2 regions of the Burkholderia cepacia ATCC 25416 genome follow, and region 1 is predicted to be linked to the other one. Evidence: riboswitches for the same ligand, from Rfam matches in the RefSeq annotation. Region 1 holds a riboswitch; the other holds the start of a gene.
The links. A riboswitch is a leader RNA that binds a small molecule or an ion and turns the genes downstream of it on or off. The one in region 1 is predicted to bind thiamine pyrophosphate.
Positions count from the first base shown of each region.

Region 2: linked by a shared signal. The riboswitch ahead of APZ15_RS05665 (FAD-dependent oxidoreductase) and the one ahead of thiC (phosphomethylpyrimidine synthase ThiC) in region 1 are both predicted to bind thiamine pyrophosphate.

Region 1 is NZ_CP012981.1:2,150,282-2,154,490, forward strand. It holds gene APZ15_RS09800 (hypothetical protein) at 1-133, opposite strand, end outside; gene APZ15_RS09805 (glycine zipper 2TM domain-containing protein) at 328-540, opposite strand; gene thiC (phosphomethylpyrimidine synthase ThiC) at 790-2,721, opposite strand; TPP riboswitch at 2,846-2,962, opposite strand; gene APZ15_RS09815 (pentapeptide MXKDX repeat protein) at 3,232-3,507, shown strand; gene APZ15_RS09820 (cytochrome b/b6 domain-containing protein) at 3,600-4,209, shown strand, end outside.
Region 2 is NZ_CP012981.1:1,243,630-1,247,838, reverse strand. It holds gene APZ15_RS05675 (thiazole synthase) at 1-473, opposite strand, end outside; gene thiS (sulfur carrier protein ThiS) at 512-709, opposite strand; gene APZ15_RS05665 (FAD-dependent oxidoreductase) at 742-1,878, opposite strand; TPP riboswitch at 2,104-2,227, opposite strand; gene APZ15_RS05660 (ABC transporter ATP-binding protein/permease) at 2,497-4,209, shown strand, end outside.

The DNA.
Region 1 (4,209 bases):
AGGCGGGGCCCGGATCGACATAGACCGGGGCCGGTGCAGCCGTGTAATAGCCGCCGGGATAATAGCCGTACGGGTAGTAGCAGCCGGCGAGCGTCACGCAGGCGAGCGCCGCGGCGACGAGGGTCCTGTTCATGATGTCTCTCCGGCGGAGCCGGCAATCGGCAGATGCTTAAGCTTAGGCCGCGCGCCGATGACACGGTGTGCAAAACGGTAACGGATCATTTCCGCACGGGCTGCCGGCCACGTTGCGGCGCCGCATGCGAAAACGGCGCTTCCGCACCGCGAAAACGCCGTCTGGCCGACTGTCGCGGCGCGCTGCGCCGCCTTTTACTTGCCGACCTGGTTGCCGATGATGCCGCCGGCCGCTGCGCCGCCGAGCGTCGACAGCGCGCTGCCGCCGATCGCCGCGCCGGCAACGCCGCCGACACCTGCACCGATTGCCGTATCGCGCTGGCGTCGTGACATCGAATCGCAGGCCGACAGGCTGGCCACCGTCGCGACGAGCAGAGCGCATACCCCAAAACGCCGAATCGAGTTCATGATCGTTGTCCTTGTGGTAGTGAACGGAGGTCGCGCGACCGGCTGGCGACCGCGCATGACCCCAATCTACGCGCCGTCCCATGGGGCTGCTGTAAGGACTTGTTAAGGCTCGGGCGGTTTCGTAATCATTTGTTTCCCTCGCGCCGGCAGGCACGCGGTGTGCACACGCACAAAAAAGCCCGCTCGAAAGCGGGCTTGCGCAGCGCCGAAGCGCGAGACGCGGCGGTCCGGGCGGACCGCCGCGCGTGCTTATTGACGGTGATAGATCTCGGCGCCGGTCTTGACGAACTCGACCGCCTTGACTTCCATCCCCTTCTTCAGCGCTTCGGTTTCCGACACGCCCTGCTGCGCCGCGAACTCGCGCACGTCCTGCGTGATCTTCATCGAGCAGAAGTGCGGGCCGCACATCGAGCAGAAGTGCGCGACCTTCGCGGAATCCTTCGGCAGCGTTTCGTCGTGGAATTCGCGCGCCTTGTCCGGATCGAGACCGATGTTGAACTGGTCTTCCCAGCGGAACTCGAAGCGCGCCTTCGACAGCGCGTTGTCGCGCACCTGCGCACCCGGGTGGCCCTTCGCCAGGTCGGCGGCGTGAGCGGCCAGCTTGTACGTGATGATGCCTTCCTTCACGTCGTCCTTGTTCGGCAGGCCGAGGTGTTCCTTCGGCGTCACGTAGCACAGCATCGCGGTGCCGAACCAGCCGATCATCGCGGCACCGATGCCGGACGTGATGTGGTCGTAGCCCGGCGCGATGTCGGTGGTCAGCGGCCCGAGCGTGTAGAACGGCGCTTCCTTGCACCAGTCGAGCTGGAGATCCATGTTCTCCTTGATCAGCTGCATCGGCACGTGGCCGGGGCCTTCGATCATCACCTGCACGTCGTGCTTCCACGCGATCTGCGTGAGTTCGCCGAGCGTCTTCAGCTCGCCGAGCTGCGCTTCGTCGTTCGCGTCGTAGATCGAGCCGGGGCGCAGGCCGTCGCCGAGCGAGAAGCTCACGTCGTACGCCTTCATGATCTCGCAGATCTCTTCGAAGTGTTCGTACAGGAAGCTTTCCTTGTGATGCGCGAGGCACCACTTCGCCATGATCGAGCCGCCGCGCGACACGATGCCCGTCATCCGGTTCGCGGTGAGCGGCACGTACTGCAGGCGCACGCCCGCGTGGATCGTGAAGTAATCGACGCCTTGCTCGGCCTGCTCGATCAGCGTGTCGCGGAAGATTTCCCAGGTCAGGTCCTCGGCCTTGCCGTTGACCTTTTCCAGCGCCTGGTAGATCGGCACCGTGCCGATCGGCACCGGGCTGTTGCGGATGATCCACTCGCGCGTTTCATGGATGTGCTTGCCGGTCGACAGGTCCATCACCGTGTCGCCGCCCCAGCGGATCGCCCACGTCATCTTGTCGACTTCCTCGCCGATCGACGACGTGACGGCCGAGTTGCCGATGTTCGCGTTGATCTTCACGAGGAAGTTGCGGCCGATGATCATCGGCTCGGATTCCGGGTGGTTGATGTTCGCGGGGATGATCGCGCGGCCGCATGCCACTTCCGAGCGCACGAATTCCGGCGTGATCTCGGCCGGCGCGTTCGCGCCGAAGGCCGCTGCGCCGAACGCCTGGCCCGGGTGCTGGCGGCCCATCATCGCGGCGAGCTTCGCGCCGTTCGGGCCGCTCGCCTTCAGGCTCTCGAGGTACTCGGCGCGGCGCTGGTTCTCGCGAATCGCGATGTATTCCATTTCCGGCGTGATGATGCCCTGGCGCGCGTAGTGCATCTGCGTGACGTTCTTGCCGGCCTGTGCGCGGCGCGGGTTGCGGTGCAGGCCCGGGAACCGCAGGTCGGCGGTGGCCGGGTCGGCCGCGCGCTCGAGGCCGTACCGGCTCGACAGGCCGCCGAGCACTTCGGTGTCGCCGCGTGCCTCGATCCAGCCCTGGCGCAGCGCGGCCAGGCCCGCGCGGATGTCGATCTTCGCGTCCGGATCGGTATAGGGGCCCGACGTGTCGTACACGTAGATCGGCGGATTCTTTTCGCCGCCGAAGCCGGTCGGCGTATCGGCCTGCGTGATTTCACGCATCGGCACGCGGATGTCGGGCTGCGAGCCGGTTACATAAACCTTGCGCGAATTGGGCAGCGGGGCGACAGCGGCGGCGTCGACGTGTGCGTCGGCGGACAGAAACTTCGGATTGGCGTTCATGCAATCTCCTGTATGAGCGCCGGACAGGCGCTTCGGCGCTTGCCCGGAGCCCTTGACGAATGTGGGGCTCGAGCTAAGCAGGAGACGAGGCTTGGTGAGGCGGCGGATTTCGTCAGAAGGATGGCGGCGAAATCCGTACGCTTCCCTGCGCTGGCATTATCCAGATCAGGTTCAAAGGGTATTTCTCACCCGCAATGCCGGTTGTTTGACCGCGCGCATTGCAGGACCCCCGCGTTAGCAGCGCACACGATACACTGGCTTCGCGGCGGTTTCAACCGGGAGAGAATCGGCTGCCCCGGTGCGGCCGCAGCATGGCGGGCGGTGCGATGGCCCGTCGAAATGGCAGCGCGCGTCGCCGCCGCATGGCCCCACGGCTTGGCCGGCCGGGGTGAAGCGGTGCAACATGGCGCGCTTTCGCGCAACCTCAAAAAATTTTTTCGCAGCGGCTGTCATTTCCCGCGACGTCGTCCGTCTATTCGGCTCCTTAAACCCATGTGTTGGAGAGATGTCATGAAAAAAGTACTGATCGCCGCTTGCGTCGCCGCTATCGCCACGATTGCCACGGGCGCGTATGCGCAGAACGACGCGATGTCGCAGCCGGGTTCGTCGATGTCGAAGGACGCGATGGGTCACGACGCGATGGCCAAGGATGCAATGGGCCATGACGCGATGAAGAAGGACGGCATGAAGAAGCATGCGATGAAGAAAGACGCGATGAAGAAGGACGCGATGTCGCACGACGAGATGGGCAAGCCGTCGGGCGACAAGATGGCGCCGTCGAACTGACGGAGGCGGACGCGGCGCGGCCGGCGCGTGCGTCGCACGGCGGCCGCCCGCATCGCATCCTGTCTCGTCGACTCATTCCCGGAGTCTTCATCATGCAAACCGTTCCCGCTACCGGGCGCGCGACCGCCACGCCGCCCGCGCGCCCGATTCATCCGCTGTGGGTGCGCGCGAGCCACTGGCTCAATGCGCTCGCGGCGATCCTGATGGTGCTGTCCGGCTGGCGCATCTACGACGCGTCGCCGATCTATCCGCCGTTCGTGTTTCCGCACGGCATCACGCTGGGCGGCTGGCTCGGCGGCGCGCTGCAATGGCATTTCGCGGCAATGTGGCTGCTGGTCGGCAACGGGCTGTTCTACCTCGCGATGTCGATCGCGACGGGGCGCCTCGCGCGCAAGATGCTGCCGGTCACGCCGGCGTCGATATGGCGCGACGTGCGTGCCGCGCTGGGCGGACGGCTGTCGCACGACGACCTGAGCGTCTACAACGCGGTGCAGCGTGCCGCTTACCTGACCGCGATCGTCGATCTCGTCGTGCTGGTGCTGTCGGGGCTCACGATCTGGAAATCCGTGCAATTCCCGCTGCTGCGCGAATTGTTCGGCGGCTACGACAACGCGCGTGTCGTGCACTTCTGGGCGATGTCGCTCCTCGTCGCATTCGTTGTCGTTCACGTCGCGATGGCGCTGCTGGTGCCGCGCTCGCTGC
Region 2 (4,209 bases), 910 kb from region 1:
ATCAGCGCCTCGCAGCCGGCGTCGAGCAGGCGCCGGCCGATCACGAGATCCTCGGTGCAGTACGGCAGCACCTTGAAACCGTCCTTGACCAGTTGCGCGGCCGCCTCGATCAGGCCGACCGGATCGGGCTGCAGCGTGTAGTCGTCGCCGATCAGCTCGAGCTTGATCCAGTCGGTGCCGAAGACCTCGCGCGCCATGTGCGCGGTCGTCACGGCTTCGGCGACGGTCTGGCAGCCGGCCGTGTTCGGCAAGAGCGGCACCGCGTGACGCTTGAGCAGGTCGAAGAAGCCGGCTTCGGCCGTGCCGCCCGTCATCTGGCGGCGCAGCGCGACCGTCACCATCCCGGGGCGCGACGCGGCGATCGAATCGGACAGCGACTGCAGCGACGGATAGCGCGACGTGCCGATCAGCACGCGGCTTGCGAAGGTTTCGCCGTACAGCGTCAGCGCGTCGGCGGAGGTGAGGGACGTCATGTCGTTTTCCTGAAAGAGCGGGGACGAACCGGCGGCGCTCAGCCGCCCGCGACCGGGTGCACGACGTCGAGCTTGTCGCCCGCCGCGAGTGCGCGCGCCGCATGCTGCGTGCGCGCGACGAAGTTGCCGTTCAGCGCGACCGCGTACGGCGGACGCGCACCGTACGCGGCGAGCGCGTCGGCCACCGTTGCGCCGTCGGGCAACGTCAGGTTCTGTTGGTTGATCTGGATGTCCATGAGGCTTCGTCGAATTCGGTCGGCGGTGCGCGTCAGGCCGGCTGGCGCGCGTCGTTGCGGTGATGAAGGAGCGTCGGCCAGCGCTCGGCGCCGCGCCACGCGGCGAACGCGTCGGGATCGCCGAACGCGCCGCCGAGCGCGGCTTCGGCAAGCGCGACGGCCGCGTGCGCGACTTCCGGCGCGATCATGAAGCCGTGCCGGTACAGGCCGTTGACGGCGAGCGTCGACGCACCATCCCAGATCACCGCCGGGCGATGATCGGGCAGCGTCGGCCGGCACTGCGCATTGAGTTCCAGGATGCGCGCCTCGCCGAACGCCGGATGCACGGAGAACGCCGCGCTCAGCAGTTCGAGCGCGGAGCGCACGCTGACGGGCGACATGTCCTCGCCCTCCACCTCGGTCGCGCCGATCACGTAGAGATCGTCCTGCTTCGGTGCGATGTAGAGCGGGTAGCGCGGATGCAGCAGCCGCACGGGCCGGGTGAGCCCGATGCCGGGGGCGCGCACGCGCGCGACTTCGCCGCGGATGCCGCGCAACGCGGGCAGCGCGGGTTTCGCGCCGAGCCCGCGGCAATCGATCGTGAAATGCGCGGCGGGCAGGTTCGCATCGTCGATCGTGACGTGCCAGTGCAGGTCGACGCCGCGCTCGGCGAGGCCGGCCGCGAGCGCGCGCAGCGCCTGGCGATTGTCGAGCTGGCCTTCGTTCGGCAGCAGCAGGCCGCGCGCGAAACGGCCCGCGAGCACCGGCTCGGCCGCGTCGACCTGCGCGCCGGCGAGGGTCACGAAACCGCTGTCGAACAGGCCGGCCGGCGCGTTCGCGCGCACGCGCCGCTCGAACAGCGGCGCCTCCGCGCGGTCCGCGTGATGCCAGACGACGAGCGTGCCGTGATGCTGGAAGAAAACGGGTTCGGGCAGCTCCGCGAGCCACTGCGGCCAGCGCGCGAGCGACGCGGCGCCGAGCTCGGTGATCAGCAGCTCCGCGCTCGCCGCTTCCGCGAGCGGTGCGAGCATGGCGGCCGCGATCCACGCGGCCGACTGCTCGCCGTCCGGGCCGCCGCGCTCGTAAAGCGCGACGCGATGGCCGTCGCCTGCGAGCCGCCATGCGATCAGACGGCCGACGAGGCCGCCGCCGAGCACCGCGAAATCGGGGCGGGTGTCCCGGACGTTCATCGCGCCCCCTCCGCACGGGCGCGCTCGACGAACGTCGACGCGCACGCGCCGCCGCATGCGAACGCACGCGACATCGGGCCGGGAACCATGCAAAAGACTGAAGATTGTGCGGTCATCATTCCTTCCGTAACGCGCAATGCGCGTACCCAAAAGGACGAAACCGGCAGCAAAGGCCGGCCGGGCGGGACTCGGGCGCTGACCATGTGGGATGGCAGCCAGCGCGACCCGGCGGGATCAGAAACTTCCCTCGCCGGTATTACCCGGATCGGGTGCGAAGGGTCTTTCTCAGCCTCATTGCGCTGCCCGGAACATCCGCCGGCCGCGCTACAAAGCACCCCTGTTTCGTCGTCGGCCATTAGACCATAAAAGCGGAAAGCGCCGCAAACTGTCCCCCTTGCGGCAAATTCGCCGTCGTGCCGCGCCGCTCTGGCACAATGCCCGCAGGCCGGCCGCGCGAGCGGCCGGTTGCCGCGTCACCGCCGGCCTTAAGTGCCGTTTAAGACACGCGGGCGACCATCCGGACGCCCGCCGTCAGTCGGCGCCGCGTCCCGGCATGCCGTATCGCGGCGCGCGCCCGGCTTCGCCCGGCCCGCGCGCCGGCTACTCATCAGGAAGCACATGACCCAATCGATCGATCCCGTCCGCTCCGCCTCCGACGCGCCGCAGGACGAGCGCCCGGTATCCGCATGGAGCCTCATCAAGCCCTACTGGGTATCGTCCGAATGGAAAATCGCATGGGGCCTGCTGGTCGCGATCATCGCGATCAACCTCTGCGTGGTCTGGATCAACGTCCGGCTCAACAAGTGGAACGCGGAGTTCTACAACGCGCTGCAGTCGAAGGACGTCCACGACTTCCCGAACCTGCTGATGCAGTTCTCCGCGCTCGCGTTTGCCTTCATCATCCTCGCCGTGTACGGCCGCTACCTGCGGCAGATGCTCGGCTTCCGCTGGCGCCAGTGGCTCACCGACCGTTTTCTCGGCCAGTGGCTCGGCGATCGCGCGTTCTACCGGATCGAACGTGACCGTCTCGCCGACAACCCCGACCAGCGGATCACCGACGACCTTCAGTCGTTCTCGACGACCACGCTCGCGCTGTCGCTCGACCTGCTGTCGACGGTCGTCACGCTCGTGTCGTTCATCACGATCCTGTGGTCGCTCGCCGGCGCGCTGACGTTCTCGCTCGGCGCGACGCCGATCACGATCCCCGGCTACATGGTGTGGGCGGCGGCGCTGTACGCGGTGGTCGGCTCGCTGATCATCCAGAAGGTCGGCCACCCGCTCGTGTCGATCAACTACCAGCAGCAGCGCGTCGAGGCCGACTTCCGCTTCGGGCTGATCCGCGTGCGCGAGAACGCCGAGCAGATCGCGTTCTACGACGGCGAGAAGACCGAGACCGGCAACGCGCAAAACCTCTTCATGCGCATCCGCGACAACTGGTGGCGCGTGATGAAGTACACGAAGCGGCTCACGTTCGTGCTGAGCTTCTACGGGCAGATCGCGATCATCTTCCCGCTCGTCGTCGCCGCGCCGCGCTATTTCGCGGGCGCGTTCTCGTTCGGCGTGCTGATGCAGATCTCGTCCGCGTTCGGCACCGTCAGCGATTCGTTCTCGTGGTTCATCAACAGTTACTCGACCCTCGTCGAATGGCGCGCCACCGTCAACCGTCTGCGCGAATTCAAGCGCGTGATGGGCACGTCGCACCTGAAGGAAAGCCTGTCGCCCGCGACCGAGCACGGCGGCATCAACCTGCATTACGTCGACGGCGCGAAGCTGTCGACGTCGTCGCTCAAGCTCGCGCTGCCGAACGGCAACGCGCTCGCGAACATCGGCAGCGTCACGATCGAGCCCGGCTCGCGCTGGCTCGTGATCGGCAAGTCGGGTTCCGGCAAGAGCACGTTCATGCGCGCGCTCGCGGGGCTCTGGCCGTTCGGCGACGGCGCGATCGATGCGCCGGTCGGCGCGCGGATGATGTTCGTGCCGCAAACGAGCTATCTGCCGATCGGCAAGCTGAAGGCCGCGCTCACCTATCCGGCGACCGCCGACGCGTTCAGCGACGAAGCCTGCCGCGACGCGCTGCGCGCATGCCGCCTCGAGGATTATGCCGAGCGCCTCGACGAGACCGCGCACTGGACCCGCGTGCTGTCGCCGGGCGAACAGCAGCGCCTTGCCGGTGCGCGCGTGCTGCTGCACAAGCCCGACTTCCTGTTCCTCGACGAAGCGACGAGCGCGCTCGACGCCGACAACGAGGCGCGCCTGTACCACCTGTTCGCCGAACGGCTGCCGAAGGCCGCGATCGTCAGCATCGCGCACCGCGAGTCGCTGGCCGCGTTC